3 regions of the Aneurinibacillus thermoaerophilus genome follow, and region 1 is predicted to be linked to each of the others. Evidence: riboswitches for the same ligand, from Rfam matches in the RefSeq annotation. Region 1 holds a riboswitch; each other region holds the start of a gene.
The links. Region 1 has a riboswitch for cyclic di-AMP ahead of K3F53_RS05805 (hypothetical protein). Riboswitches for the same ligand answer to the same signal wherever they lie in the genome.

Region 1 (10,767 bases):
CACCCAAATGGTACCTGCCTTGATTCTGTCGGCCAGTTTATGAGCGTTGGTAATATTCTGTGTCCATACGCCCGCTGCAAGGCCATATATCGTACGATTCGCGCGTTCAACCAAATCATCTATGTCTTCAAACGGCAACGCGGCCAATACCGGACCAAAGATTTCTTCCTGGGCAATTGTCATATCGTCCGTCACATCAGAGAAAACGGTCGGCTGCACAAAATATCCCTGCTTCAACGCTTCTTCTTCCCGCACAGCAGTTATCATGCGTGCGCCTTCTCTCTGTCCGATATCAATATAATCAATGACACGGTTAAATTGTTCAGCAGACACCAGCGGCCCCATCTCCGTGTCCGGGGATAAACCATTGCCGACTTTAATTTTCTGGGCATGCGATACCATATCACTTAACACGTTATCGTATACTTTCTTGTGAACGAATAGACGCGAACCGGCGCAGCATACCTGACCTTGGTTAAAGAAAATACCTGTTAGCGCACCTGGAATCGCCCGCGACATATCTGCGTCCGGCAGAATAATGTTCGGCGACTTGCCGCCAAGTTCAAGCGAAATTTTCTTCAGGGTGCCCGCTGCTTTCTGCATAATCAGGCGTCCTACTTCTGTTGAGCCGGTGAACGCGATCTTATCCACGTCAGGATGTTCGACCAGAGGCTGACCTGCTGTTTCGCCGAAGCCAGGCACGATATTTACGACCCCTTCCGGGAAGCCAGCTTCCATAATCAACTCCCCGAGACGAAGTGCGGTCAAAGGCGTCTGCTCTGCAGGTTTCAGTACGACTGTATTACCGCAGGCCAGCGCTGCTCCAAGTTTCCATGCCGCCATCAGCAACGGGAAGTTCCATGGAATAATTTGCCCGACTACGCCTACGGGCTCCCGTTTTGTATAGTTAAAGTAATTCGGTACGGATACTGGAATCGTCTGTCCATAAATTTTGGTTGCCCACCCCGCATAATAGCGGAAATGGTCAACTGTTAGCGGTACGTCCGCGTTCAGCGTTTCGCGGATTGGTTTTCCGTTATCCAGCGTTTCAAGTTGTGCTAATTCTTCCGCATTTTGTTCAATCAAATCAGCCAGCCGATACAACAATTGTCCCCGCTGTGACGGAGTCATCTTGCTCCATGAGCCATTCAGAGCCTCTCTTGCCGCTTTAACAGCTCTGTTAATATCCTCAGCGTCTCCCTCGGCCACCTGGCATAGCACTTCTTTTGTTGCCGGATTGACCGTTTCGAATGTTTTGCCGCTTGCCGATTCGACCCATTGACCATTAATAAGCATTTTTTTCGGCTCTTTGAGGAATTTTTCAACATTCGGGTGTAAAGATGGGGAAGCTAACTGCATGAACAAATGCCTCCTTATACTTTTTTGGAATGTAACTCCACCTCCTACTATATATGAAAACGTTAGCAAAATAAATATATTTTTTTAAAAAAAGCAGAATATTTTATCTATTTCTTTTGTCGACAAAATTCAACAAATAGTGTTTCCTCGTAGAGAAAAAGGATATGTTTCTTTATCACTGTAAAGTAACATATCCTTTCCTGTATCATAAAAAAGCTTGGATTCTTACCGCTCTGGTGGCCGTTTTCTCTTACCGCCCAAGCTCGGATATTTATGGCGCGATTTCGGATGCCGCATGACCATATACGGTTCCAATTCCCCATTCTCGTACATGAACGGAATCGGTGAAATCGGCACATCCCCACGCATGGAAAAATCGACCGCTATCTGCGCCAGTATATACGCTCCCTTGGCGTCGGCCAAATCCGCAATAATAAGGACGTCCTGATGCGGCAGCGCCACACCCATTTTCCCTTTTACTTTCTGCTCCATCCAAGATAGCAAATCCGGATTTAGCACACGGCTAGCGCTGTAACTATCCTCACCTGTAAAAAAGTAAAATACATTATTACCAATACGATCCTGCTTCGGCGTACTTTCAAGCCGCGCAAGGTTAGCGAGCGCTAATTCGTGCAATCTATCTTTTGTTATCTTCGCCTCCGCGACCATATCCCGAGTAATCAAAAAATAGCTCGTTTCCAAATCGAGCGCATACAACAGCACAGTTTCAGCTGTATGTTCGCGCCATACCACCTCTTTATTTTTCTCCGCTTTCACAAAAGAAGGATGGCGAATAACCGGATAAATCCGCGTCTCATTGCCGTGTAGCGCATGCTCCTTCACGGCTTCGCTGGCCGTTACAACCACTTTAGCCACAAAATCCTCAATCCATTGTTCTTTTTCTGATTCATGCTGCTCCACTTTCGTAAATAGCGGGGTGAGCCTAATTTCTAGTTCACCGCCCTGCTTTTCGGAGTGGCGCAGCGTTATAGTCTCCAGCCGCTCTATATCACCTATAACTTGCCATTCTTCTGAAAGCGAGCGGCTTAAATTTCGGACGACTCGCTGATGCACTTCTTTTTTTAGTTCCAGCTTTCTGTTTTCCTCCATCTTTATCTCTTCCTTACACTTTATATTTTCCCCGTCGCTATTCATTCGCCAAAATCGAGATAAAACATTCACCTCTTCTTTCCGCTCTTACGTTGCCTTTCTGTGAAAGATGCACCTTCGTTCCAAAAGCGACATTCCTATGTCCAAAACAATTTCTGTTCAAACTCCTGAATGATGAGATTCGGGTTCTCTCCCGTCCATTCCGCCAAACGAGCAAGCGCCTCACGGATAAATGCGATAAACTTTTCCAGTTCTTCCTCGTTAAATACAATTTCATCCCCGTTAACGCTCGAAGTCACCACCATAGAAGTAACGAATCGCGTCATCGGCACGTATTCGTCATTAAGAAAATAAAACACGTACGGATATTGTTCAACAAGGCGACTTGCCCAGGCGTTCACCGCTTCATTCTGCATAACATCTTCCAGTTCGCCGGAAAAACCGTAAAATGAAAACACAAGTCCTGCCTTTTTCTGGCGAATCCGTTCTTTGTCTTGCAACACTTCGTCAAAAAAAGTAACCAGTTTTGAAATATCCTCCTGCTCAACCTCTTCGCGCGAAATTTGGATGGGCGTAATATGGGCGAACTCATTATCTTCTGCCAGCTCTTCTTCCTCTTCTGCGCGCTCCGGTTCCCCCCCTATCTCCGCCTGCTTTTCTTCCATCGCAATACGTTCCGACATCATCTTCAACCATTCTTCAAAACGGCGCCAATCCGCTTCGTCCAATTCCCAGCCAATGGCTTCGGCAAACGCTGTAGCCCGTTCACGAGCATCCCATCCAAGCGCCTCGCACGTATCATAAATCATCACAAATCGGCTCTGCATAAACGTTCGCTGTTTTTCCGGGTGAGAAGGAAGCACGAACGTCCGGTAAATCTGTGCCGTCTCCTCATCTGTCCAATCAAAAAATGCGGTCGCATCATAGGTTTCTCTCTCCGCCCCTTCAATGTATTTTCCGATGCGTTTGCCTAAAAATTCATCCGCTTCTGCCATCAGTTCTGGAGAGAGACGCAGTTGCAGCCGACCTTCTCGACGTAACCCCAGCTCAATTTGTCCTAAAATGTCTTCCACTATACGAGCGATTTGTTTATAACTGTGATGCTCAATTTTTTCCCGGGTAATAACATATATTTGCGGCTCATCACGTCGTTCCAACGCTCTGTTTGAACCATGTTCATTTTCCCCCGAATTAGGTAGAGAAGCACTTTCCTCCGCTAGCTCTTCCCAAGGTATCTCGCCCGTCCGTTCCGCATCCACGCACTCACTTTCGTGTTCTTTCTGCTTTCGTCCTGCAAATACTTTGCGCAGGAATTGTCTGACCATGCTTCATCCTCCTGTTGCCTTTTCCTCAACGTATTCGACACGCTTTTCTTTTTTTCCTACACTATTTTACTGGGAAAAAAACGACACGAAAAGCATCAAAAGCACGTAATCCGTGCACGCTAAAAATCTAATTGACAACAATCGTGCCTGTGCTTTATTATAATCCAATCATGATTCAATCGCCGAATCCGAAAGGAGCGGGGGACCCATATAATAGGGGTGAATCACCTCTGGTGTAGGGCATTGCCTTGTGTCCGAACCCGTCAGCTAACCTCGTAGGCAAAGTTAAGGAGAGGAATTATGGTCAGCTTTTTCAGGAGTGTATTGAAGAGGGAAAATAAAGCAAAGTCACTGGAAGAACTACAAACTGATGCTAAAAAATGCTTGTCCGCTTTGATAGGGAAAAAAGTGACTGTAACAGTGGAAACAAACCAAGAGAAGAAAGAAATGAAAGGAATTCTAAAAAAAGTATCAGCCGAAATTATGGGAAATAAACACCAATGCTTGCATTTCTACCTCGATATTAATACGCAAAGCATCGGGACAATGGAAGTGAGTTCAGTATATGAAGATGACAAAAGCATAGTCATTCTCTGCGAACCGGACTATGCGCGACCAGGCCACTACAACAAAATTATTACTGTGACTAAATAATATACGCACCCTGCTTTTACAGCAGGGTGTCAAACTAAATGCTGCTAAAATTGACTAATCAACACGCCTGATAGAAAACAAACCATAACGAGATTGATACCTCGCTATGGTCTGTTTTTTGTCTTCTCATCCTCTCACTATTCTCCTCTGAACTGCGGCTTGCGCTTTTCGCTGAAAGCATTGAGCGCTTCCACGCGATCTTTAGTCGGAATAATCGTTTCATAAGCTTTCGTTTCAATTTTCAAGCCGGTTTTCAAATCAACTTCCGTCCCGTAGTTGATAGCATATTTCGCCTGAATAACGGCGAGCGGCCCATTCTGCATTATTTCTTCCGCCAGTTCCCGGCATTTAGGAATAAGTCCCTCACGCGTTGTCACTCCGTTAAGAATGCCGAGCGATTCAGCTGTTGCCGCATCGATTTTACGCGCTGTCAAAATCAGTTCTTTTGCTTTGCCTTTTCCGATAAGGCGGGGCAGGCGCTGCGTCCCGCCTGCGCCCGGAATAATCGCCCAACTTACTTCTGTCATGCCAAGCTTCGCTGAGTCGACCGCATAACGAAAATCGCAGGCTAGCGCCATTTCAAAGCCGCCGCCGAAACAAAAGCCGTTAATCGCGGCGATGGTCGGCTGGGGAAGCTCTTCTACCATATCGAACACGAAGCGAATTTTATGGATAAACTGGCGTACCTGCGCTTCGCTCATTGTCCGTCTTTCTTTCAGATCCGCACCCGTGCTGAACGAACGCTCTCCAGCCCCAGTGAAAATGACGGCACGGATGTCCCTGTCAAAGCGGATCTGATCAAGAGTTTGCTCAAGTTGCGTGAGCGTTTCATAATCAAAGCAATTCAATTCATCGGGACGATTCAGTGTTACAAATGCAAGGTGTCCCTCTTTTTCCATCAGTACTTTCGATTTTGCCGCTCCTTCATTATTCATGCATTTGCCCTCACTTTTCCTATCGTTTTCCATACACTTTTGCAGTAAAAGTTCGACAAATGTATGCGTTTTCCTTCTATTATTAATGCTAATCATATGAATAGCACAACAAATATATTTTGCAACGAAAGTTCCTTAACGGTTTGTCACAATGTTTTCCCAACGCGCCATCCAAGCAATCCCTTCCCTTACCCACTGTTCGATTTCTTTGATTTTATCCAGGGCAAGACCAAGCGCCTGCCCTATCGAGTAGATAAGAGCAATTTCTTCCGACACAATTTCCTTGTCCAGCGACGCCAACTTAAACATTTTGCGAATCAACATCATTTTCTCCAGTGTAGTAAGATAAGGACTTACCTCTAATGCTAACGCTTTCGGATCTTTCGGGTTTTCCAAATCATCATGGAAGATCTGGCGCTCACGCACAGTAAATGTATCCAGGTTTACTTGCTGAAAAATTCTTTCCTTTTCTTCTTCATCCATGTATCCATCTGCTTGCGCCACACAAATCAATAAACGAATTTCATATAGTTTCGGATGGCTAGCCACATCCGTTATTTCTTTCATCTATTTTAATCCTCCTTTATGAAAACGCTTTACCAACATTATAACACTTTTATTTATCATAATTTGTGATGAAAATCGTAACGTTTCTGTCATATATACGTCCGTTCCAGATAAATATGACTTGTCTACATGAGAAACGGCCCCGCCGCTTGCGAGGAAGGGCCGCTTTTGTTTCACCTATTCCTTTATTGAGTAAAGCGTCTGCGTCAGTTGCGTGATGGAGGATGCGAGTTGCTCCAATTTTGCTTCAATGCGAACAAGCAAATAAAGCGTAATTGTCACCGGAAATCCGACATTGGAAATAAACGCTACCCACTCATTCACCACTTTTTCTCCTACACCACGATAGAGGATACGGTCTGATCAAGCAAACGTGCAGCTTTCTTTCCGACCACATGGCCCGCTTTTGTTACAAACATCTGTTTATCCACAATAAGGTCCATCACCCGGGCCACTTCCACCGAATCTACCGGCAGTTTCGGATTAGGAATTATAATCCGCATGGTGCCGCCACTGCTCATCGTGAACGTCAATTCCAGCGTTTTCATTTTGTCTTCCTCCTTCACCTTTTTAGACATCAAGATTTACGCTTCTATCAATTCGCGCTCTACGATCTGATAGACACCAACAAGCGGCAGAGTTTGAAGCGCTCCTAAAGCATTGGCTACCTCCCAGATGTCTTCCTGGCTAACGGTCAGCGCCAAATTCTTATACGTTTTTTTCGTTACTTTCATGTCTCCTTTGGCATCCATTCCGTCTTCAAACAACAATACCATCTGCATAGCCTTTACGTTTTCTTTTACTGCCATTTTGCTCCCTCCTTCCCTTCGGCCCGTCGGCCTTTCTACTTTATAATTCCGCGCATCTTTACCAGACGGGGACAATCTAAAAGAAAAAAAGAGGGCTTATGCCCCCTCTTTATTAACGATTGATCCGCTGTATAGCTTTGCTTTCTCCGTGAATCGGAATGGCGCGCGTTACCGCGCGTGAAGCCCGCAACATTTCCCTTGCTTCCAAACGCGCAATAATAAACGGTGCAAGCCGCTCGGCTACAAGATACAACGCCCAGCCAAGTACAAGCCCACCCAGCACGTCGAATACCCAATGAATGCGCAAATACAGCGTCGTAAAAATAATAAGCACGCTATAAATGCTCCACAGAGTCGCAAACCGTCTGTTCTCACGCAAAGCCAAAAGCAAGCAAGAGAATGCGACCGACGTATGCAGACTCGGAAAACAGTTTTTCACGGAATAAGGAACGTGACCCCAGTTATGTCCCATGATCGACCACACCTCATGCACGTTAAAAAATAAATAAAACGGCAAGGCGATCATTCCGTGCACGAACCAGTTTACGAACAAAAGACGAACAAGGGTTTGGCGATTCACCGTTATGTACGCATACACCGCGTATACAAGATATACGGCGATAAACCCAATAACGTACACGTCATACAATGGATCATGTACCGTTGGTTCCCGAAACCAAAAAAATGATCCGTCATTGTAGGGAATAGAGGCCATGAATGCATTTGCGTCAAAATAAAACGGCTGTTTCTGCGCCCAGGCATGCAACGGTTCATTGGCCTGGAAAATTAATGTAGAAATAATGCCCATTCCAACAATGAGCAGCAGAATAAGTGTGTTCGTAAGCCATTGATGGCGGTTTGCACATCGTATCCGCTCCATGTCACGCTCCGTTACCGTAAGGGGAAGAAAAAGCAAAATAATAAATAAGCTGTTAAAGCCAATTTCATACGAAACGAGGAGCGCGATAAATAAAACAAACCAAAAGCGTTGCATCATCATTTTATGTCACCTTTTCTACCTTAACTAAGCATTCTCTCTATAACTATCTACCGCGCAACTCTAAAAATAAATTATTCAAATAAACGCGTCAATTCGGTGATTTTTTCTTGATCTTTTAATTGCGCGCGCCTAGCTGTGGAAAGCGTCATCTGTCCGAGCGCTCGATAACCGGGCACAAAATGAGAAGCGCACCCTTGAATCGCCGTGATATGCGTCGCGACCGTTGCCACATCTCCGCGCGCCACCGGCCCTGTCAGTGCCCTAACTGTCCCTTTTTCAGCCACATTTTGCACCGTCGTTTTGATAAGAGGAACAAGAGCTGGCAATGCCTGTTCCTCCTCAATTCCGACCAGCTTCATTAATTCCAATGCATAATCAATAACACCGACCAGACCATTGGAAGCGATGCTGGCAGCTGCATGATACAGCGGCTTCTGTCGGGCATCAATCACAAAATACCGGCGACCCAATTCATCCAGCCAGGCGCTCAGCATTTCCACTGCGGCCGCCTCACCCTCTATGCTAAACATTGCCTCCTCCATCGCTCGTGCACCCGATTCTCCATCAGCAAACGTTTGCAGAGGATGCAATGAAGCAACTAGCGCGCCTTTGGCCGTAAGCGGCGCCAATAATTCAGAAGTACCGGCTCCACTCATATGAAAAATCAACTTTCCTGCAATATGTATTCCGCTATCGACGATCTCTTCCGTTACACGTTCAATAGCTCCGTCATTCGTTGTAATGGCGATCCAATCGCTGCGTTCCAATAGGTCACGCACTGTTTGGAATGCCTGGCATGTCTCGCTAACAAATGCGGAAGCTTTTTGCGCATGCGCGTATGTGCGGCTATAATAGCCGGCGACCCTCCTGCCGCGCCGCGCCAAATAAATGCCGAAAGCGGTGCCTAGCCTCCCGGCTCCGATAAAGCCGATGGTTTCCATTTTTTCTCTTCTCCTCCTATTGTGCCTGCTTTTCAATATAGCATGCAGCAATCCCTGCAAAAAAACAAGACAATCTCCATGTTATTTTTGATAAAAAAAACTATTATCTAAGCAGAAGCATATTTTACTTTGTAAAGTTTATGTAAATTTTATAAGATCCACGTTGTCTTTCGGTAAATTTTTAATTAAGATTTCAATGTCCAACGTGATTTGCTAAAATGAACTTTGTATGAAAAAATTTTTGGAGGTATTGTTGCATGATTTTCTCGGCAAAACGAGATGTTTTCCTGGAGATGCTTTCCACAATCGCAGACAATGTCAGAGACTCAGCGAAATACTTCGTTGATTTTAAAATTAAAAACGAAGAAGATTTAAAAGAATTCGCCACTAAGATGAAAGAATATGAAACAAAAGGCGACAAGTACATTCATGAAATTATTGTAGCACTCAACAAGACGTTTATTACCCCGCTGGAAAGAGAAGATATCCTCGAATTAGCGAACGCGATGGACGACATTCTGGATGGCATGGAACAATGTGCTTCACGTTTTGAGATGTATAACATCACACAAGCCGATGACTACATGATCGAATTTACCAAAAAAATTCTCGAAAGTACGGAGGAAGTAGCTAAATCCACCAAATTACTGAACAAAAAGAAATTGATGGATATCCGTCCGCACGCGATTAAAATCAACGATTTGGAATCTCAGTGCGACGAATTGCTCCGTGTCTGTATTAAAGAACTGTTTATCAAAGAAAAAGACCCGATTAAAATTATGCAATATAAAGAGCTGTATGAAATCTTTGAAAGCATTTCAGACAGCTGTGAAGACGTAGCCGATACCCTCGAAACGATCATCATGCGAAACGCGTAAGGAGAGGCTCTTTTTTATGGATACAACACTGGTACTTATCATTGCGATCGTTTGTCTCGCGTTGGCGTTCGACTTTATTAACGGATTTCATGACACGGCCAATGCAATCGCGACTTCGGTATCGACACGTGCGCTCTCCCCACGCGTGGCAATTATTCTTGCGGCTACGATGAACTTCGTTGGCGCGCTTACATTCACCGGGGTCGCCAAAACGGTAACAAAAGGAATTGTAGACCCTTTTACGCTGGAAAACGGTTCTGCCGTTGTACTGGCAGCTTTGATGGCGGCGATTGCCTGGAACCTGATTACATGGTGGTATGGAATTCCGAGCAGCTCTTCGCACGCCCTCATTGGTTCTATTGCAGGCGCAGCCATTGCGGCTGCCGGTTTTGATGCCCTGAACTATAGCGGTTTTATCAAAATTATTGAATCCCTTGTCATTTCGCCATTTATCGCGTTAGCAGTCGGTTTTATCATCATGTCTCTGTTTGCGATCATATTTAAAAATTTCAATCTTGGCAAAACGAACCGGGGATTCCGAACCTTTCAAATCTTTACCGCTGCCCTACAATCATACTCGCACGGCACAAATGATGCACAGAAAGCGATGGGGATTATTACGCTAGCGTTAATTGCCGGGGGATTTCAGAGTACGACCGATATCCCGGAGTGGGTGCGGTTTAGCGCTGCACTCGCTATGGGGCTGGGCACATCAATTGGCGGCTGGAAAATTATCAAAACAGTCGGCGGAAAAATTATGAAATTGCAACCGGTCAATGGGGCTGCGGCAGATTTATCTTCGGCACTTATTATCTTTGGATTCACTGCGCTCCATTTACCCGTTAGCACGACCCATGTAATTTCTTCGGCTATTATGGGCGTAGGTGCCGCCAAAAGGGTCAAAGGTGTAAAGTGGGGGGTAGCTCGACGGATCGTTATCACGTGGATTATTACTTTGCCAATTTCCGCGCTGCTTGCCGGCATTTTCTATAAAATTGTGGCGCTATTTCTATAACAATCACCCAGCGGAAAAAACCGCTGGGATTTTACTTTTTACAACTGTATATTTGCACTTTCACATTCCCCAACCCTTCAACAGCATGCACAACCATAATGCCCAGTTTCGTGTCGTTCGCTTTATCTTGCAATTGCTTAACAACAAGAAATAAATCTTGGTACAAGTATGAGA
Region 2 (10,767 bases), 1.6 Mb from region 1:
ATAGCTGTGACTTTAACCCATGCCGTTCTCTGGCCCAGGCCGGTAGCGATCTCTTCGCCAAAAACGAGCACTTCGATTTTTTTTGCGATAAATAAAGCAATAATAAGCCCGAAAAGCATAAAAGGAAGAATATCTAAAAATAGCTCGATACTGCGCCCGGACACCGAACCTGCCAGCCAGAAACGCATCTCGTCAAAGGAGCGCTCGCTTAAAATTAAAAGAGCCTGTGTGATCGAGACAAGCAGAGTGGTTAAAGATGCGCCAGCAAGTGTAAGCTTTACCGGTGTCATACCATTTTTGCCGATGGTGCTGAAGATATAGACCAGGCATGCTGCAAGGCCTGCCCCTAGAAAAGCAAACCAAATATGGTTTAGTGTTGAAGAAGCAGGAAAAAAAAGAAGGCTGCTCACCACTCCCAACGCTGCGCCGTGATTCATGCCTAGCAGTTCGGGAGAAGCCAGCGGATTTCTTGTTAATGCTTGCATGATCGCTCCGCTTACGCCCAGACAGGCGCCGACCGCCAGAGCGATGAGCGCGCGGGGTAAGCGCACAGCTTGAATAATTACATGATCTTCGGAGTCATTGTTGAAGGCAACAAAGGACGAATAAATAGTCGGATAGGAAATCGGCTTTGTTCCGTATACGATGCTTGCGAAAAAGCAAACAAGCAGCAGAAGAAGAAAAAAGGTAAACCGAAAACCGGGAAATATACGGGCAAACAAGCTCACAATACCCTCCATGTAAAATTTGGATTGACAGAAAAAGACAAAATAGTATACCCTTTAACTGAAAATGATAATTTATATCAATTATAAATTTGACAATTCTTATTTTAAGGGAGGAACCTGTAAATGGCAAGGAAAAAGCGTTCATATTATTTTTTATGTATTTGGCTGATAGCCATTGTACTATTGATGACGGCATGCGGCGGTCAGACAGCATCAGCTCCAGAAAAAGCTGAATCTTCCGGCTCTTCTGAGCAGGTGATTAAGCATGCTATGGGAGAAACCAAATTGACGAAGAAACCAGAACGGGTCGTTACGCTTGATAATGGCGCGTTGGACAATGTGTTGGCATTGGGAGTAAAGCCTGTGGGGGCGGCTACGGTGTTCGCGGATCATCCGTTCCCGTCGTATCTCAAAGGAGTAGAAGGAATCGAAAAGGTGGGAACCATTAATCAGCCGAACTTGGAGACGATCGCTGCTTTGCAACCTGATTTGATTCTAGGTTCAAAAGATACGCACGAAGCGATTTATGAGAAGCTAAGTCAAATTGCTCCAACTGTGTTTGTTGAGACATTGGGGGCTACATGGAAAGAAAATCTTAAGTTGCAGGCGGAAGCGTTAGGTAAAACGAAAGAGGCAGAAAAATTGTTGAATGATTACAATAACCGTATTGAAGAGTTCAAAGTAAAGATGGGTGATCGTCTCACAAAAACTCATGTCTCTATTTTGCGCCCACGCAAAGATAATGTCACTGTTTATTTAAGAGATAATTTTAGCGGCAGCATTATTCAAGATGCCGGTCTTCCGCGCCCTGCCGCACAGGATAAAAATGAATTCAGCGTAAAGCTTAACGAAGAACGCGTTGCGGACATGGAGGGGGATGCTATCTTCTGGTTTACACGTGACGAAGAAAATCTTTTAACAAGCAAAATTATGTCCAATCCTACATGGAAACAATTCAAAGCAGTAAAAGAAAATAAAGTATACCGGGTGTCCGATGAGACATGGTTAAGTGGTCTGGGCTATCAGGCAGCTAACCGCGTGGTAGATGATTTGTTTGCTAATCTTGCGAAGTAGTTATAAACAAGCTCTATTAAGTGTTTAATGAAATATCTTTGGATAGGAGAGAAGAAAAGAGTTCAGTCCGAAAAAAGATACGCTGCTTTTCTCTCTCCTTTATTTCATAACTGTGTATTTATATTGTTTCGTATATGATTTTTCCTGTTTCCGATAGCTCATACCCTCCGATTGCTTTCATGTCATTTTTAAACGAAGGAGAATGTAAAGTATCACATAGTATTTCGATGAACGGTTCGTTTTCTGGAGTTTTTAAAATGACAAGGTCATAACGTTCTTTAATTAGCGGAACGAAGTCCACCCCTACAATAGAAGCCGCTTTTTCACTGCCGATTCCCACGTCGGCGTCGCCGTTGGCGATAGCTCCTGCAACCCCTAAATGGCTAGATTCTTCCACTGTATACCCCTTAATGTTCTGGCCGATGATTTGACGGAGCCGCAATTGTTCGTCAAGCAGCACGCGAATACCTGACCCTTTTTCACGGTTGACAATTTTTATTGTCGGCCTGGTTAAATCTTCCCAGGTTTGAATTTGTTTCGGATTCCCCTTTTTTACGTAAAATCCAGCCCAACGTGACACGAGGTTTACTACGAGAAAGCGGTGGCCGACCAGAAGTTTTTTGATGTACGGAATATTATACTCTCCCGTATCTCCGTCCCACAGGTGGGTGCTGACAATATCCGCCTCTCCCTTATACATGGAAATAAGACCGTTCAGGCTACCTGTGTACGAACGCAAGGGACGATACAGGGAAGAACGTTTTTCTAAATGCTTTACGAGTATATCAAGGCTTAAATCCTGACCGCTAATGATGATCGGGCGACTAGGCGATGGAGAGTGCAAAGCAGTATTTTTTTCGGAAACGAGAGAAGAAGTCGGTTGGGACGAATGGGGCGGGGGATAGATTTCGCCTTTTGCCTTTGCTTTATAGGTTTCCAGATCTTGAGCATCGACACGCATTTGCCTTCCGACGCGATAGGCCCGAATTTCCCCCTTTTTAATCAGATCGTATACAGTTAATTTGGATACTTTTAGGATATTAGCGATTTCTTCGGTTGTATAAGAGATATTACTCATGTTTCCACCATCCAATTTTGTAACTTAAATTCAACCCTATTATTTATAACTATTTATATTTATTTATAATTAGATATAATTGGATATATCGCTTTTGATATTTCGACTTATTTTCTCTCTCCTTCAATCACGAGAGAATGTCGATAGATCAAACGTGATTTATATAAAAATAAAATAAAGGAGAGGCGTATATTGAAGCGGGTTTTATCGTTGTTGTTAGTATTATTATTGTTTGTTTTAGCAGGGTGCACGAACAGTGGCTCATCTTCCAAGAGCGAAGAGTTGTCCGCACCTGCTGAAAAAGTTGAACTTACTATTTCTGCGGCGGCGAGTTTGACAGATGCCCTAAAGGAAATAAAAGCCGCTTTTGAGAAGGAAAATCCCAATACTATTGTAACATATACGTTTGGAAGCTCAGGCAGGCTTGCCAAGCAAATTGAACAGGGAGCCCCGATCGATGCTTTTTTATCCGCCAGCAAAAAAGATATGGATACATTACAGGATAAAAACTTGATTGCAGCAGATACGCGTGTCGATTTTGCCGCAAATGAGCTTGTGTTAGTGGCACCAAAGGACAGTTCTTTACATATTGATTCATTTGACAAATTGTCACCTGAACACATAAAACAACTGGCTGTTGGGGAGCCAGAGAGTGTTCCGGCGGGAAGATATACAAAAGAAACATTGGAAAATATTGGATTGTGGAACAAGTTACAGGACAAGCTTGTATTAGGAAAAGATGTACGTCAAGTGCTTACGTATGTAGAATCGGGTAATGCAGATGTTGGAGTGGTGTATGCAAGCGATGCTAGAATTTCCAAAAAAGTGAAAGTGCTGGCTATCGCCAAATCGGAATGGCACAAGCCGATTGTCTATCCTGGCGCGGTAACGGCGAACACGCAACATGCTGACCAGGCTAAGGCATTTTTGAAATATCTGGCGAGTAAAAAAGGCAAAGAAATATTAGGAAAATATGGATTTAAATAAACAAGGTTGATACTTTATGGCTGACATGACAATGGGGCCGCTGTTTTTGTCTTTAAAAGTGGCCGGGATATCTACGCTTATCGTCTTTATAACCGGAGTATTGATTGCGTTTGTGCTTGCTCGTAAGAATTTTCCAGGAAAAAGTGTGATCGAATCACTATTCCTGTTACCGCTTGTCCTGCCGCCCACCGTTGTCGGATTCGGGCTTCTTATCTTATTTGGAAAGAACGGATGGGTAGGTCGCTGGCTGTTGGAATGGTTCGATGTACAAATTGTGTTTACATGGATCGGGGCGGTGATTGCTTCTGTGGTCGTTTCTTTCCCTTTGATGTATCAGTCTTCTGCCGCCGCTTTTCAATCTTTGGATAAAAAACTGGAACAAGCCGCGCGCACGATGGGGGCATCGGAATGGCGAGTGTTTTGGACGGTTTCGTTTCCTCTGGCATGGCCCGGAATATTGGCAGGATTGGTGCTTGCTTTTGCTCGCGGGCTTGGAGAATTTGGAGCGACGCTCATGCTTGCCGGATATATTCCGGGAAAAACGGACACCATTCCGCTGGCGATCTATTTTGCGGTAGAAGCAGGGCAAATAGAGAAAGCTACGTATTGGGTGATCGTGATTGTGGCGCTCGGATTTAGTACGATGATGTGGCTCAATTGGTGGAGCCGCAGGAATCTGCGCCGTTTCGCCGAAAGCAAAGAGGGTGAATGAAAGATGTTAAGCGTTGAGATATGCAAAAAGTTACCGCACTTTCTTCTGGATGTTCAATTTGAAGCTGAAGATGAAATTATTATTTTATTCGGTCCTTCCGGCTCTGGAAAAACCACGATTTTAAATAGCATCGCTGGAATTGTTCAGCCTGATGCCGGGCTGATTCAGCTCAATGGTTTGGTGTTTTTTGACAGAAAGGCCAAGCCGTTACCTACAAGAGCGCGACGGATCGGGTATTTGTTCCAGGATTATGCCCTTTTTCCGCATATGACCGTGGAGAAAAATATTTTGTATGGAGTAAGAAATAAACGTGATCATAAGAAGCGCGCTTTAATCGAGAAATTGTTGGATGTCCTTAAGATTTCACATCTTTTGCCCAAATATCCTCATCAAATTTCCGGTGGAGAAAAACAACGGACAGCGCTGGCACGGGCGCTGGCGACAGAGCCAGAGTTGTTGCTTCTGGATGAACCTTTTTCCGCGCTGGATAAGGACACGCGTTTGCAATGTCAGAATGAGCTTCTGGAATTACATCGTATGTGGAGGATTCCCGTGCTGCTTGTTACACACGATGAAGAAGAGGCGAAGAAGCTTGGAAATCGGGTGTTATTCCTTAAGCAAGGGAAAATACGATAAAAAAGCTGTACCGAATAGATGGTACAGCTCTTTTTAACACTTTTTATGATTTGTATCTTGGTAACAGAACCTGGTTATTTTTATTAGCCATGATTTGTATAAATATGATATAATCAAATTATCAAAATAAATTTATAAAGAAAGGGTTCGAAACCATGTTGCCTGCCAGGCAGATATGGAAGCGGTTTGATCTCTCATATATTTAGCGCCGTAGTCAGGTTGTTATGAACATAGGTCAAAACAACTAACTACGGATGGGAGATTATGCGAACAAAACAATCGTATAGAACCTCTGCCGTAGTTAGTTGTTATTACACTACTACGGAAAGAGGCTTCTTATATGAGGAAACAAAGTATTCGCTCGGTTTTGATGATTTTGTTAGGAACGTTTATTTTGGCTTTTGGCTATTACCACATTAATTTCCAAAACAATTTATTAGAAGGTGGTTTTGTCGGTCTTTCTCTTCTGCTTAAGTACGTATTTGACTTTTCACCTGCAATCACAATACTTCTATTTGATCTCCCGTTTTTCATCCTGATTCTTTTCAAAAAAAGTCCGCAGTTTATCTTAAAGACGGCTTTAGGCACGTTTGCTTTTTCCTTATTTTATGAGTTGTGCGAATTGTATTCACCGTTGATTTTTGATTTTAGCCATATGATGGTGCTGGCTTCCGTTCTTTCGGGGATTATCACCGGTTATGGTGCCGGACTTGTCCTGCGCTATGGCGGAACAACGGGTGGAGAGGATTTGCTCTGTCTTTTTATCAGTAAAGGTACCGGTATATCGATAGGAACCGTGTTTCTCATTTTAGACTTAATCGTATTAGGTTTATCTTCATTCTTTTTGCCTTTAGATAAACTTTTTTATACGATTCTGGCGGTTATTGTTGCCGGAAAAGTGATTACCTGGACTGTGCATTTTGGGGAAGAAAAAGAGGGAGAGCAGCAATTGTCTGAGCAGATGATTTGAATGGATAATTTGGTTAGCGAAAAACCCCTGTGCAGGGGTTTTTCGTATGGCTGACATTTAGCAGTAAGATATACACAATAGGGTTGTTCCTACTGTTTTAGACTGGATAACCTTCTTTTGTTTTTGCCATGATATACTTGATGCTTCTTTCTTTTTGTCTTTTCAGGAACTTATGTTACTCTTATCTTAATGAATATGCGGAGCTTCTCAGGATGAAGTGGTTGAACATATAAAGGAGGCTTCATTTTTATGTGGGCGTTAATGGAACTTATAGGGTTTGCGGGACTCATTTTATTTGGGACGTTAGCAATTGTTTCCGTTATGCGAAACAGAGATCCGAAAAACTACATGAAATTAGCCAGTATTTTTTTTGTTATTCTTATTATTGCAATTATACTGGATAGGCAGTTAGAAACACCATTACAGACTCTCCTTCTGTAGTCACTCAACATAAAATCAAATAAAGAAAGCGAACAGACGGCTCAGAATCGGGCCGTCTATTTGTTTTTTTATTGGTTTGAGTTCGCCTATTGAAAGGCTTATCTGACCGTCTATATATGATGTAAGTATATGAAATTAATTACAAAAAGAGGCTTCATATCCACATTTATTATAATGAAATCGTATTCTATGTACGTTATGGTATACATGAAACAAAACATATGCCTAATCCAATTTTGATACACGTTGGAACGGGGGAACCAATGATTTGGGGTGAAACCGCGCATGCGCGGTCGGGCGTCTTTCGACCGAACCCGTCAGCTAACCTCGTCGGCAGATAAGAGAGGGAATCATGAAAAAAAATTTCAAAGCAGTAACAGCAAGTCTATTAACAGCAGGAATTTTGCTTGGGGGAATGGCTGCACCCATGCAGGCAGAAGCTGCAGATATTTCTGCAAAATACGGAAGTACTTTGAATATCAGTAACGAAAGTCGTGTGATTGACAATATTATCAATACTGGCAAAGGCCTGATTGGCAAAGCAAAGTACAGACATGCCTATGTGCCTGGAAAATATATGGATTGTTCCGGTTTTATTTATTATATATTCAAAAAGAACGGAATTAACATAAATACGCTGGATGATGACAAACAGGTAAAGCTTGGCTCATACGTTCCAAAAAACCAGCTAAAAAAAGGAGATTTAGTATTTTTTAGCACTAAGAAAAACAAATGGGATATTACTCATGTTGGTATATATATCGGGAGTGGAAAAATTCTGCATATGGCCAACACGAAATATAATGTTACGATCAGCAGTTTGAACAGTTCTTGGTATAAAAAGTATTATGTAACTGCCCGTCGTGTTGTAAAATAGAAAATATGACTAAGATAAAAACCAGTCTATGTCGATAGGCTGGTTTTTATCTTGATGATTAGGAAAAACTTGCGAAGCATTTGTCCGCGAGTTTTTTCTATCTGGAAAACATATCTAGAACAAAAATGAAGTGGAGTGGATGAGACATGGGAAGAAAGGCGAGCTTGTCTATCATATGGTTTATTTGCGTATGGATACTTGCTGCCTGTAGCACAGGTTCCCAGGACAGTTTTCAAGAAACAAAGGCAGTCGTAAATGTTAACGAGCAGCAACTGCAGAAGGCAAAAGTGGTTAGAGTCGTGGATGGGGACACATTTGTGGTAAATGTGAAGGGAAAAGAACGGAAGATACGGTTGATTCTTGTTGATACGCCGGAATCGAAAGCACCAAACCGGCCGAAAGGATATCTCGGAGAAGAAGCAAAGCAATATACGACGAGGCGTCTAGAAGGCAAGGAAGTTTGGCTTGAAAAAGATGTCCAGTCCACGGATCGGTACGGACGGTGGCTGCGTTATGTATATCTTGATGTGAAAGACGGTAAAGGGGAATTTTTCAATGGTACGCTTGTTAGAAGTGGTCTGGCGCGCCTGGCGACGTTTCCGCCGAATGTAAAATACGTCGACCAGATCCGCGAATGGCAAACGGAAGCGCGGGAAGCGGAGCGCGGCGTATGGAAGAACATTAAGGAAGCATTTCCGGATCGCAAAGTGGAAAAATAGCTGAAACTTTTATAATGTTGCCACGTATAGCATACACGGATAGAAGAATAAGGTTATGCTGTATAACGGATAACAATTATAGCCAGGTATTTTTTGCATAAAATCTCAGGATAGTTAGAATCATTCGGTAAGGAAGGGAGTCGTTGAGATGTTCAAAAAGATGATGGCGAAGCTGGGATTCGGGTCGGCCAGAGTAGATCTGGTACTTCGCAATAGCGAGTTTATACTTGGCGATACAGTCGAAGGAGAGCTTGTGATTCAGGGTGGTGCCGTCGAACAATACATAAAAAAAATCGACGTTCAGTTTATGATGGCCATTCGCACGAAGCAAAACGAATACAGGCAGGCTATCGCTACCATTCCGTTTGCCTGCAATTTTAATATTGGGGCGGAAGAAAGAAAGGTGTTTCCGTTTCGGTATGAATTGCCGAAAGATCTGCTGATTTCAAGCCATACGGTAGCATATTATTTTGTGACCAATCTCGATATTGCAGCGGGGGTAGACAATCAGGACCGCGACTACATTCGCGTTAATCCGCCGCAGCGCTTCCAAAACATTATTGCTGCTTTTGAGCAGTTAGGCTTTCGCGAAAAACATGATTCCCGCAAGTTCAACGGCTACGCACAGGAGTTTGAGTTTTTCCCGACCACATTTTTGCGGGACAGGGTAAAAGAAGTAGAGTTTATCGCTGCTATCGAAGAGGAGCAAATCCGCCTGTTGCTTGAATTGGATCTGCCTTCCTTTGGACATGAGGTGGAAATCAAACACGAAGTTGCGCTTTCCAACGAGCTGCTTGCTGATCCTGCAAGTGTGGCAGACTATTTGCGCGGTGTGATGGAAGAAATGGTAGACAATCCGCACGCGTATCTCCATCAACGCTCAATGATGGAACATGACCATCATCACCACCGTCATGGTGGCTTTGCCGGGGCGATGGGCGGCTTTGCTGCCGGTTTGCTTGGCGGTATGATTTTGTCTGAGATTATGGATGAAGTGATGGACGGTGTAGGAGGGGGAGACGCAATCGAAAGCGCGTTTGACGGCGGGGACGACGGAGGCGGTTTCGGTGACTTCTTCGGTGATATGTTTGACGGTGGAGACGAATAATCATACATGGAAAACGGAAGCCCCGGAACAAATTCGGGGCTTCTTCTCATGCTTTAACTTTTATTTCAGAAAGCGCTCGCCTATGTCCGGGGGCGGTAGCATACATGTTTCTAGCTTTCCAAACCAGCGATAGCGATTGCGAGCAACCCAATTATATATTATATCTCGAAGCGGACGGGGAACCATGATGAATACATACAACAGGGACCAAATTCCGCCTAGTTTACGTGCCACACGGAGCGCTGCGGATGATTTGGTATATGCTTTGCCATTGTCTAGCAGTATGACACTGTTGAGTGTATCGCTAGGCAGACCGTATTGTTGCAGTAAGCGCTGGCCTGTATTCGATTGTAAGGAAGCGAAACGAAAGTTTCTCTGCGGATCGCGTGGAATGATAAACTTTACCGCCTGATTGCAGAGATTGCATACTCCGTCAAAAAGCAGAATGGTATTATGGGAAGAAACGCCCATGAGAAAAAGCCTCCTGTTTTATTGTATAGAGCAAGGGCGAACACTAAAAACAGAAAAACGACAGGAAGCCGCGAAGCGGCTTTTCTGCCGTTGCTTGTTCATATAATATGTAAAATCTCTTCCACTGGTTTGCGCGGCAATTTCGCCGGAGTTTCGGCCGGATATCCAAGCGCGATAACCATGTTAATTTGTTTTTCTGACCCGATTTGTAAATAGTCACGCAACCGCTCTTGAGCTAGCAATACAGGGCCTGTCATTGGGCAAGTTGCCATTCCCATCGCGTGAGCGGCAAGCATGAGATTCTGCGCCGCAAGGCAACTGCTTTTAATTCCTTCTTCTTCCCATACGGAGGATGAGATCATTCCAAGCGGCTCAAAAATTTTGTCTCGGAACTTGGAAGTATAAGGCGTAGCCAAGCAAACAATGAGCGCAGGCGCACCGGTAAATGCGGTGGCGTATGGCCCGAACGATCTTGTCAGCAAGCGACCTTCCTTCTGCAGCCCTCGTTTTTGTGCTTCATTCGCAATTTTATGCAATTCTTCCCATGTCATATCGGAAATTTCTTGAATCTTTTGTTTATCTAAAATCGCGATAAATTCCCATGTTTGTGAGTTGGTATCGCTTGGCGCGTATCTGGCGCAGTCAATCAGTTCTTTCACTTGCTCCGCGCTAACGGGCTGTTCTGTAAACTTCCGGACGCTTCGCCGTCCCAGCACAATCTCTTTAAATTCATTGTATTCCATTGTTTGGTTTCACCCGCTTTTTTTCTTATCTCAAACAAGCAGTATTATTATATCATAAAGTATTGACACCTGATAATAAATATTAACGCGAAAATAGAGCGGACAAAAAGTGCCGCTCTATTTTTATTGGATTTGATGACTTTTACGAAGCTTTCCACGAAAGATATTGTGTAAGCACGCGAATGGCGACTTCAATCGCACTTTCATTCGGCTCGATTTTCGC
Region 3 (10,767 bases), 1.3 Mb from region 1:
AAAATGAGCGTTAGTACGGTCAGGAGGGTAGTCAAAGCGATTTCGTTCGGTGTTTTTTGACGTGTTGCCCCTTCAACAAGAGAAATCATGCGGTCAAGGAATGACTCCCCCGGGTCAGTCGTTACTTTTACAATGATATAATCGGAGACTACGCGCGTCCCTCCGGTAACCGAAGAAAAGTCACCGCCTGCTTCTTTAATTACTGGGGCAGATTCTCCTGTAATGGCTGATTCATCAACGGAAGCGAGGCCTTCGATAATTTCACCGTCAGATGGAATAAGCTCCCCTGCGTCAACGCGGACAATATCACCCTTACGCAGCTGGGTGGATGATACCTCTTTAATCGAACCGTCTTTTTGCAAGAGTTTAGCTATTGTATCAGATTTTGTTTTTCGCAACGTATTAGCCTGAGCCTTGCCGCGTCCTTCTGCAAGTGCCTCAGCAAAGTTGGCGAACAGGACGGTAAACAAAAGAGTCAGAAAGACCGTAACATTGTATCCACGGCTTACGGTGCTCGGACCGAATGCATCTGGCACCACACATAAAACAAAAGTAATGAATGTCCCGATTTCAACAATAAACATGACGGGATTTTTGATCATCATGACAGGATTTAATTTTTTAAAAGAGTCGATAACGGCTTGAGTGCTCATTTCTTTGCTGAGCGTCTTTTTCTGCTTGATAGCCATACAACATCCTCCTCATTTATAGTCAAACGGACAAAAGGTTCCTTTACATCCCCAGATGTTCGGCGATAGGGCCGAGCGCCAGAGCAGGGAAGAAAGTTAGCGCGCCAATGATCAGAATCATCATTAGCAGAATGACGGTAAACAGCGGCGTATCAGTACGGAAAGTTCCGACAGAGGCAGCGACTCTCGACTTGGTTGCCAGCGAGCCAGCGATAGCAAGCATAGCGATAATGGAGATGTAGCGGCCGAACAGCATGACAAGTCCGATTGATATATTATAAAAATTTGTGTTTGCTGTAAGACCGGCAAAAGCAGACCCATTGTTCGCTGCGCCGGATGTAAAAGCGTATAGCACTTCAGAAATACCGTGCGAACCCGGATTTAGGATAGATGCCATGGATTCTGGACGCAGGAAGGCAAGTGCAGTTGGCACCAGGATAAGAATCGGATGGATCAGAAGGGCAATGGAGGCCAGCTTCATCTCCTTTGCTTCAATTTTTCTTCCAATAAATTCCGGCGTCCTACCAACCATTAAGCCGCAGATAAATACACTTAAAATGACATAGAGCAGGCCATTTAATAAACCGACACCTTTACCGCCGAATACGTTGTTGAGCATCATTTCTGCGAGCGGAACAAAACCACCTAACGGAGTCAATGAATCATGCATATTGTTAACCGAGCCGGTGGTAGCAGCTGTCGTTACCGCTGTAAATAATGCAGATTCAAAAAAGCCAAAGCGAACTTCTTTTCCTTCCATGTTGCCGTGAATGCCCATTGCATGTAACGCTGGCGTTCCTTTATATTCCTGAAAGAGTACAGTGCCGAGCATAATGAGGAAAATAACGCTCATCGCTGCAAAGACACTCCAGCCCTGACGTTTGTTTTTAATCATCACGCCAAATGCATAAATAAGCGAAGTGGGCAGAAGCAGCATAAATAAAATGTGCAGAAGGTTTGTCAGCGGTGTCGGGTTCTCAAACGGGTGCGCTGCGTTTGTTCCGAAATAACCACCGCCGTTTGTACCTAAGTGTTTGATTGATTCCAGAGAAGCTACCGGCCCTCTGGTAATCACCTGATTTGCCCCTTCCAGCGTTGTCGCGGTCACTGCACCATGTAACGTCTGCGGTACGCCTTGAAAGACAAGAAAGAGCGCGGCGATGAAAGAAAGCGGTAGGAGTACACGGGTTATTAGACGGACAAGGTCAACATAGAAGTTACCCAGTTCATTTTTATTGCCAGATATACCGCGAATAAAAGCGATAGCTACTGCAAATCCTGTTGCGCTAGATGTGAACATCGGAAATGTGATGGCCAGCATTTGGGAGAGATAGGACAGTCCGCTTTCTCCGCTGTAGGCCTGCCAGTTGGTATTCGTAATAAAAGATGCTGCTGTATTAAAAGCCAGTGCGCTTGGCATATTATCAATACCATCCGGATTGAACGGCAGATATTTTTGGAGACGTAGTACAGCGTATATGAGTATCATCATAACGAAGTTAGAGAATAGCACAGCGGTCACATACTGTTTCGAGTCCATGGATTGTTCTTCATGCACACCCATTATCCGATAAAATAAACGTTCAACCGGCCCAAATACACGATCCAGTCTGGTTTTTTCATAGCTAAATACGTTAACCAGATAGCTTCCTACCGGTTTGATTAATAGTAATGCAATCAATAGAGTGACAGCTACTTGTATAATTCCTATACTCATTTTCGTTCCTCCTCGTCATCGACATTGGTAGCATTAGAGGTAGCATTAGAATTTTTCGGGTCTCATAAGGACGAAAATTAAATAAACAATAGCAAGGAATGCAATCATGCTAAGTGCAACCATCGATCAATCACCTCCTTATGCTCGATCGCAAAACCAGGCAAATCCCCAAAAAATCAGGAATGATACTACAAATAGAGCGATAGTGATGACATCATGAAACATTCCTCCATCCTCCTTTTTTGGATATCGCGTAGTTTTTTCTAAAAAAAAAAATAGACCGATGCATACCTCTTCTCCGTTTGAAACGCATGATGAAAGAAAACCGGGTGTAATAGACGCCAGTACACCAGAACTTTTTCATTCCATTAGAGGCAACGGATAAAAAAGTTCCCATGTAAGTCCGGTTTATCATGCGATTCACTGCTGGAGAAAAAGCACGATCGGTCTACCTAATGCCTGCCCATCCCTTCTGGTTGGACTTGCATTCTGTCTCCCTGTTCTTTTTCTTGAAACAGTGTTATTTGATTTTTTCAAAAATAAAAAGACCTGCAAAATATAAGAGCGGCTCATTTTACTGGCGGTAAAGCACAATAAAAAAAGACTGCTCAAATAGGCGGTCTCAAGACCTCCTTCGCTTTAGCCGACGAAGTTAGCTGACGGGTAGGATGGCGAAAGAGCGATTCTCATCCCTCCTTACAAAAGTAAGGATTAACCCCAAATACGTGGGTCCTCCGCTTCCGGATGCTCCGGAATTAGGCCGAATTTGCAATTGTTTTATGTGAATCATTATAAGAGGACTGAAACAAAAAACAAAACCCAAAATTTAAACAAAAAATAGCTAAATTACGTTTTGTTAAAATAATAAAATGATAAAATCATTTATATTCTTACTATATCTCCTTATTTTTTACGATTTCTTCGTATTATCTGTTTTTTTTATGTTGAAGCAGGGCCATGCAAGAAAAATATTTTTATTTTATGCAGTGGAGCAAACAAAAGAAAAAGAGTAAAAAAAAGAGAATATAGAAGAAAAGTAAAAGTTTTTTTGAAAAAAATTTAGATTTTCTTCGCTTTATAAATGCTAATCCTTCTTTACAAAAAGTGAACAGCACACATAATATAAATCCATCCCATTGATGTATTTTGAAATGATGGCAATCGAAGTGCTGATAAAAAGTAAATATTCACATCCAACCTGATCGCTGAGTCCCAAATAGGGAACGGGGGAACCAACCGCGGTATTCAAAATTATAAGCCGCACGGGGTGAATCTTGAATAGCAAATTCAAGTAGGGCGACTCTCACGCCCGAATCCGTCAGCTAACCTCGTAAGCGTGTCGAGAGGAGGAACGTTGTCTTGCTATCGTGACAGCTTTGTTTGTAGTGCGAAAAACCGGAAGAAGACATCCTCTTCTTTCGGTTTTTTTTATGAAGAAAAACAGGTAGAAAAAAAAGGGGGGACGTTGTTATGGGACAATCATCAAAAAACAGGATGGAAGCAACGATCAGTGAAGCGTATATCAAATTTTTACGGGAGATTCTCGGCAGAGGACCAAGAGAAACGAAGACATATATTATTAAAGATATGGTGATTGTACGTTTAAAAGAGGTGCTGACCCAGGAAGAAAAGACGCTGGTGAAAATTGAGCGAGGGAAGCCGCTGGTTAAGGAGATGCGGCGTATTTTGCGTGAGTCACACAGCGTGGAAACGGAGGAGATGATTTCACGTATTACCGGTTGTCAGGTGATTTCAAGCCACAGTGATATAAGTACTAAACTTGGGGAGCAGGTGGAATTGTTTATTTTAGATTGTGATTTAGAGAAAATTCTAAAAGTAGATGTAAAATAAAAATTTTGAGACATTTTGCACCGAGAATAAAACAGGAAGGTGATCGCTTTGAACGTAAAAAATTTTATTGATGAGGGCGGCGCTATTATGAACCTCTTCCATGAAGGGGTCGTTATCGTTGATCAGCGGGGAACAGTTTTATATGTAAATGAAGCATGCTCGCGAATCACAGGAATCCCAAAACAGGAGCTCATTGGGCAATATGTAAAAGATGTCGTTTCTGATACAAATATTTTAAAAGTCTTACAGTCTGGTTACCCGGCGCTGGATATTCCAGCGCGTGCAGGAGACAGCGTCGTTATTTCAAATATTGTGCCTATCTATGACGAAACGCAACAGCTTCTGGGAGCTGTATCGATCTTCCGCGATCTAACCGAAATATTGCGGCTGAATCACAGATTGTCAGAAGCGGAAAATACGATAAAAGATCTCCAGCAAAAGTTATCGCTTGCCGATTTAGCTGACGGGAATGATATGCTGATCGGAAATAGTCCTGCCATGAAAAAAATTGTGGAAATTTCTTTAAAAGCAGCGCGGGTTGACTCCACGATCATGATTGAAGGGGAAAGCGGAACCGGAAAAGAAATGCTGGCCCGTTTTATTCATAACCATAGCGAGAGAGCGAAACAGCCATTCGTTGCTGTAAATTGTGCTTCCATTCCGGAAACTTTGTTGGAAAGTGAATTATTTGGCTATGAAGAGGGCGCTTTTTCCGGTGCAAGGCGGGGAGGAAAACAGGGAATGTTTGAACTCGCGGATGGGGGGACATTGTTTCTGGATGAATTGGAGGATTTAACTCCATCTGTTCAGGCCAAGCTTCTTCGGGTGCTTCAATTTAAGGAATTAATTAGAGTAGGCGGAACGAAAACGAAAAAAGTAGATGTACGTATTATAGGAGCCAGCAATCAAAGCCTGGAAAAACTGGTCAAGGAAAAGAAATTTCGTGAGGATCTTTATTATCGTCTGAATGTCGTACGGGTAGAAATTCCTGCTTTGCGCGAAAGGAAAGAGGATATTCCGTTGTTTGTTCATCATATTTTAAAGAAGATGAGACATAAGTTGAACAAAACGGTTAAAAAGGTACATCCAGATGTTATCCGGCATTTGCTTGCTTACCCGTTTCCCGGGAATGTCCGCGAGCTGGAAAATATTCTGGAACTCGCCATTATTATGGATGACAATCAAGTCCTCGATTTGGCTGATTTGCCAGAGCATATTGCTTCCGCGTCATCCGATTCTTCCCCAACCATTCAACTCCCTACTTTGAGAGAAATGGAAATGTCTTTAATAAAAGAGGCAGTAAGCAAATGCAAAAACAAAGCGGAAGCTGCCCAAATGTTAGGAATATCACGGGCTACTTTATACAGAAAAATGGAAGCATATGGTATCTCATGATAAATTTATGTATCATTTTTAAACAAAAATAAGAGATGCTCACTTTGTTTTCTCATTTTGATACATAAAGAAAAACAAAATGTATCATTATTTTACATTTAATCTGATATGAAATCTGAAAATATTGAAAACATAACCTCTTCTTCTTGGTATACTTCTTGCTAATTAAAGAAAGTATCATGACTTCTTCTCTACTCTTGAACGATAATAGGATGTCAATGTATCCAATGGAATGTATACAGTTGTCATCACATTTTATGAAGGGAGAGGTAAAAATGTCGGTAAGCATAAATGGATTACCGGAGCAGGCTGGCAAATTGAAAGCGAATACACCGGTACCGGGCGAGGAAAATACGGCGGAGATGTACCAGGTTTTAACTCCTGAAGGGGAGCTTCGCGAAAGTATCGAAGGAAAAATTGATGAAGCGCTTATGCTTAGGATGTATAAGAATATGCTGCGTGTTAGAATGTTTGACCGGAAGTCCATCATCTTACAAAGACAAGGTAGGATGGGAACCTATGCGCCTTTTGAAGGTCAGGAAGCATCTCAGGTAGGAAGTGCGATGGCTTTATCGCCTCACGATTGGTTGTTTCCGACATATCGCGATCACGCGGCAGCGATTACCCATGGCCAGATGATGTTTCGCGTCTTCTTATATTGGATGGGGCATATGGAAGGTTCCATAAGTCCGGAAGGGAAAAAGATTATGCCTCCATGTGTTCCGATCGCTACACAAACGGTACACGCTGTTGGCACGGCTTGGGCCAGCAAGCTGAAAGGCGAACAGAGTGTAAGCATCGCTTATTTGGGGGATGGTGCGACTTCAGAGGGGGACTTCCACGAATCGCTTAACTTTGCCGGCGTATACAAGGTTCCCGTTATTTTCTTCTGTCAAAACAACGGGTATGCGATCAGTGTTCCCTTTGAAAAACAGTCGGCTTCGAAAACGATTGCCCAACGCGCGGATGCCTATGATATGAAAGGCGTGCGCATAGACGGCAACGATATTTTCGCGGTTTGGCTTACTGTAAAGAAAGCGGTTGAAAGGGGAATAAAAGGCGAAGGCCCGACATTAATTGAAGCGATTACCTTCCGCTACGGAGCGCATACTACGGCGGATGATCCAAAGAAATATCGCGCCCAGGAACTTCTTTCCCGGGAATGGCGGGAGAAGCGCGATCCGCTCAAACGTCTTCAATTATTTTTGCAGAAAAAAGGTTTATGGAACGAGATCATGGAAGAGCAATGGCTGAAGGAAATCAATATTCAGATAGATGAGGAGTTAGCAAAGGCGGAGAGCTATCCGAAATCAAAGCCAGGCGATATGTTTACCCATGTTTACGCTGAGATGCCTTGGCATATTCGGGAGCAGCAACAAGAATTGCAAAACATCCTGGATAAGGAAGGGAAGAAATGATGAGCCGAAAACTTACAATTATTCAAGCCATAACGGAAGCGTTGGATCAGAAGCTTGCAGAAGATGAGCGCGTGATGCTTCTTGGCGAGGACATCGGGATCAATGGAGGGGTCTTTCGGGCGACGGAAGGATTAATCGAAAAATACGGCTCCGAGCGCGTTGTTGATACGCCGTTGGCTGAAGCGGGCATTATCGGCTCAGCCATCGGGCTTGCCCTTAACGGTATGATTCCGGTGGCGGAAATACAATTTTTGGCCTTTATTTATCCTGGATTCGAGCAGATTGTTTCCCATGCTGCCCGGATGAGATACCGGACCCGCGGTCAATTCGCTGTGCCTATGGTCATTCGTACGCCTTACGGGGCAGGTATTCGCGGGCCTGAACTGCATTCCGAAAGCGTAGAAACATTTTTTGTGCATACTCCGGGACTTAAAGTTGTTGTTCCTAGCAATCCGTACGATGCGAAAGGGTTGTTGATTTCGGCTATTGAAGACCCGGATCCGGTGATTTTCCTCGAACCTACTAAACTGTATCGTGCCTTTAAAGAAGAGGTGCCGGAAGAAATGTATCGCGTGCCGCTCGGCAAGGCAAGGGTGGTACAGGAGGGCAACGATTTGTCGATTTTTGCTTGGGGAACCATGTTGCGTGAAGCCTTACAGGCTGCGAAACGAATGGAACAGGAAAAAGGTTGGAAGTGTGAAGTCATTGATTTGCGTACCCTTTATCCTTTGGATCGCGATACGATTGTGCAATCGGTACAGAAGACTGGTCGCGCGCTCGTCGTCCATGAAGCGCATAAAACGGCAGGGTTGGGCGCGGAGATTATCTCCATTATTAATGATGAAGCCCTCATTTATTTGAAGGCGCCCGTAAAGCGGGTAACCGGCTTCGATGTACCTGTTCCTCAATTCTGCATTGAAGATGACTACCTTCCAAATGTCGAAAGGGTTAGACAAGGAATTGTGGAAACGGTTTTGTTTTAGCTGAAAGATAAATAGGGGGGAAAAGCATGGTTGAATTTAAGCTTCCTGACGTAGGGGAGGGTATGCATGAAGGAGAAATTTCTAAGTGGTTGGTCAGAGAAGGGGAGCTTGTCACGCGCGATCAACCGGTTGTGGAAGTGCAAACTGATAAAGTAAATGCAGAATTAAGTTCGCCAGTAACAGGCGTTATCAAAAAAATCATGTTTTCTGAAGGAGACATCGTTGAAGTAGGAGCAACTCTTCTCATTATTGAGGAGGAAACAGAAGCTGCAGCACCGCCCGCAGCTGAATCAAAAATGCCAGCTTCTCTTGTCAAAATGAGCGAAAACCATGCCAGTCCGGCAACCGCGACGGTACATCGCGCGTTGGCTACTCCGTATGTGCGTCAGTTGGCAAGGGAAATGAAAATAGATATTGAACAGATCAGGGGAACCGGGCCTGCGGGTCGGGTTACAGAAGAAGATGTACGGCGTTTCGCTCAAGATAAGCAGAACGAAACAGTTGCAACGGTTCCAGAAAATTGGGTTGCCGTTGACGATGTGACTAAAGCGAAGCCTGCTGATAGCGTTAGAAAAGCAGTACCCAAAGAACAAGAAGCGGAGGAGCGGATTCCACTAAAGGGCATCCGTAAGAAAATTGCCGAGCATATGGTGAAATCCGTTACCATTATTCCGCATGTGACCCATATAGATGAATTGGAAATGGATGCGTTAAAGGCATTAAGGGAGCGATTGAAGGATTATGCTGAGGAAAGAGGGATCAAACTGACGTTCCTGCCGTTCTTTATTAAGGCGGTTGTCATTGCTTTAAAGGAGTTTAGAACATTAAATGCTTCGATTGACGACGCCACGAATGAAATTGTTTTAAAGAATTACTATCATATTGGTATTGCTACAGATACGCAGGATGGCCTTCTTGTTCCTGTAATTAAGGATGCGGATCGGAAGACCATTTTCCAGCTGGCCGAGGAAATCCGTGATCTTGCTTCCCGCGCCCGGGAAGGAAAGTTGACTTTGGACGAAATTACCGGTGGTACGTTTACCATCAGCAATGTAGGCCCGATCGGCGGATTGTATGCAACTCCGATTATCAATCATCCGGAAGTCGCCATTTTAGCTTTGCATAAGATGGAACCGCGCATGGTTGTCCGGGATGCAGAAGGTGTTATTCGCATGATGATGAATATATCCTTATCGTTTGATCATCGTCTGATCGATGGTGTTACGGCGGTGAAATTTACGAATCGGATCAGAGAATTGTTAGAAAAACCAGAACGATTATTTGCGGAGATGGTATAAATGGTTGTAGGAGAAGTAGCGGTAGAAACCGATGTTGTCGTCATTGGCGGGGGGCCGGGTGGATATACGGCGGCAATCCGTCTCGGACAATTAGGAAAGTCCGTTGTTCTTATTGAAAAGGATACGTTAGGCGGAGTATGTCTGAACCGCGGCTGTATTCCATCCAAGGCTCTCATTCATACGGCTGGGTACTATCATAAATTGGCCGATTTTGCCAAAATGGGGATTCGGCTTCCAGCAGACAATGTTTCCTTTGATTTACGTACTTGGCAGAATTGGAAGGAAGAGATTGTCATGCAGCTGAACAAGGGGATCGGTCATTTGTGCAAAGAGAATGGTGTCACCGTCGTCAAAGGTCATGCCATTTTTTTGTCGGATGATCGCGTAGGAGTAGAAACCGATGGAGCTTTTGAAACGTATAAGTTTGAGCAGGCGATTATTGCAACCGGTTCCAGGCCGTCTATCCCTTCGTTTCTGAAGGTGGACGGAGCGAACATTCTGGATTCCACAGCGGCTCTGGAGCTGCGCGAAGTTCCGTCCAGCCTATCCATTATCGGCGGCGGTTATATTGGTATCGAATTGGGAATGGCGTTTGCCAAGCTGGGGTGTCAGGTTACGATTATTGAAATGGCGGAGCGGATTCTTCCCCAGGTTGCCGGCAATGTAGCAAAAGAAGTAGCCCGAAAGGCCAAGAAGCTTGGCATAGCCATTAAGACGGCGACACAGGTTGAGCAGGTGACTGTTGATGATGATCGGGTGCATCTCCGTGTTTACTCCGAAAAACACGGTTCTGAAATGATTGTGAGCGAAAAGACGCTGGTCACTATCGGCCGGGTTCCCAATACACAGGGAATCGGTTTGGAACAGGCAGGGGTTATGATAGATGAACGCGGCTATATATCGGTAGATGTAGAGTGCCGGACAAATGTCCGCCACATATTTGCGATCGGCGACGTCACGTTAGGGCCGGCGCTGGCCCACCGGGCTTCCAAGCAAGGCGTGGTAGCTGCAGAGGTAATTGGCGGACTGCCGAGCGCCATGGATTCTCCATTTGTTCCGTACGTCATCTTCTCGGATCCGCAAGTTGCAGGAGTTGGATTGACGCGCGAGGAAGCCGAGCGGCAAGGGCGTAATGTGAAAGTGGGACAGTTCCCTTTCCGGGCCAATGGACGGGCGCTTGCTACCGATGAGCCGGACGGATTCGTGGAAGTGATTGTAGATGCGGAAAGCCATGTATTGTTAGGGATGCATGTGGTTGGTGCCGATGCTTCCAATCTTATCGGGGAGGGCGTACTGGCTCTCGAACTGGCGGCGCGAGTAGAAGATCTGGCCCTGACGATTCATCCACATCCGACCTTGACGGAAGGATGGCTGGAAGCGGCGGAGGCAGCTTTAGGACACGCTATCCATGTTGTG

Region 2: linked by a shared signal. The riboswitch ahead of K3F53_RS16350 (C40 family peptidase) and the one ahead of K3F53_RS05805 (hypothetical protein) in region 1 are both predicted to bind cyclic di-AMP.
Region 3: linked by a shared signal. The riboswitch ahead of K3F53_RS12640 (Na-translocating system protein MpsC family protein) and the one ahead of K3F53_RS05805 (hypothetical protein) in region 1 are both predicted to bind cyclic di-AMP.

What each region holds. Positions count from the first base shown of each region.
Region 1 is NZ_CP080764.1:1,067,570-1,078,336, reverse strand. Features, by position in the region: gene K3F53_RS05820 (aldehyde dehydrogenase family protein) at 1-1,359, opposite strand, end outside; gene K3F53_RS05815 (DUF1444 family protein) at 1,585-2,469, opposite strand; gene K3F53_RS05810 (hypothetical protein) at 2,607-3,794, opposite strand; cyclic di-AMP (ydaO/yuaA leader) riboswitch at 3,965-4,091, shown strand; gene K3F53_RS05805 (hypothetical protein) at 4,095-4,448, shown strand; gene K3F53_RS05800 (enoyl-CoA hydratase-related protein) at 4,586-5,383, opposite strand; gene K3F53_RS05795 (DUF533 domain-containing protein) at 5,519-5,950, opposite strand; gene K3F53_RS05790 (YvrJ family protein) at 6,128-6,274, opposite strand; gene K3F53_RS05785 (DUF2922 domain-containing protein) at 6,286-6,498, opposite strand; gene K3F53_RS05780 (DUF1659 domain-containing protein) at 6,535-6,759, opposite strand; gene K3F53_RS05775 (phosphatase PAP2 family protein) at 6,872-7,759, opposite strand; gene K3F53_RS05770 (Rossmann-like and DUF2520 domain-containing protein) at 7,831-8,700, opposite strand; gene K3F53_RS05765 (DUF47 domain-containing protein) at 8,958-9,578, shown strand; gene K3F53_RS05760 (inorganic phosphate transporter) at 9,595-10,593, shown strand; gene K3F53_RS05755 (hypothetical protein) at 10,625-10,767, opposite strand, start outside.
Region 2 is NZ_CP080764.1:3,167,391-3,178,157, reverse strand. Features, by position in the region: gene K3F53_RS16390 (FecCD family ABC transporter permease) at 1-728, opposite strand, end outside; gene K3F53_RS16385 (ABC transporter substrate-binding protein) at 852-1,802, shown strand; gene K3F53_RS16380 (substrate-binding domain-containing protein) at 1,921-2,880, opposite strand; gene modA (molybdate ABC transporter substrate-binding protein) at 3,070-3,867, shown strand; gene modB (molybdate ABC transporter permease subunit) at 3,884-4,579, shown strand; gene K3F53_RS16365 (ATP-binding cassette domain-containing protein) at 4,583-5,215, shown strand; gene K3F53_RS16360 (YitT family protein) at 5,556-6,185, shown strand; gene K3F53_RS16355 (hypothetical protein) at 6,435-6,626, shown strand; cyclic di-AMP (ydaO/yuaA leader) riboswitch at 6,839-6,977, shown strand; gene K3F53_RS16350 (C40 family peptidase) at 6,979-7,503, shown strand; gene K3F53_RS16345 (thermonuclease family protein) at 7,650-8,222, shown strand; gene K3F53_RS16340 (sporulation protein) at 8,371-9,330, shown strand; gene K3F53_RS16335 (thiol-disulfide oxidoreductase DCC family protein) at 9,391-9,801, opposite strand; gene K3F53_RS16330 (nitroreductase family protein) at 9,900-10,544, opposite strand; gene K3F53_RS16325 (N-acetyldiaminopimelate deacetylase) at 10,687-10,767, opposite strand, start outside.
Region 3 is NZ_CP080764.1:2,417,123-2,427,889, reverse strand. Features, by position in the region: partial or broken gene kdpB (potassium-transporting ATPase subunit KdpB) at 1-689, opposite strand, end outside; gene kdpA (potassium-transporting ATPase subunit KdpA) at 733-2,400, opposite strand; gene K3F53_RS19935 (potassium-transporting ATPase subunit F) at 2,452-2,514, opposite strand; cyclic di-AMP (ydaO/yuaA leader) riboswitch at 3,033-3,178, opposite strand; cyclic di-AMP (ydaO/yuaA leader) riboswitch at 3,600-3,757, shown strand; gene K3F53_RS12640 (Na-translocating system protein MpsC family protein) at 3,877-4,257, shown strand; gene K3F53_RS12635 (sigma-54 interaction domain-containing protein) at 4,306-5,652, shown strand; gene pdhA (pyruvate dehydrogenase (acetyl-transferring) E1 component subunit alpha) at 6,015-7,070, shown strand; gene K3F53_RS12625 (alpha-ketoacid dehydrogenase subunit beta) at 7,070-8,053, shown strand; gene K3F53_RS12620 (dihydrolipoamide acetyltransferase family protein) at 8,080-9,351, shown strand; gene lpdA (dihydrolipoyl dehydrogenase) at 9,352-10,767, shown strand, end outside.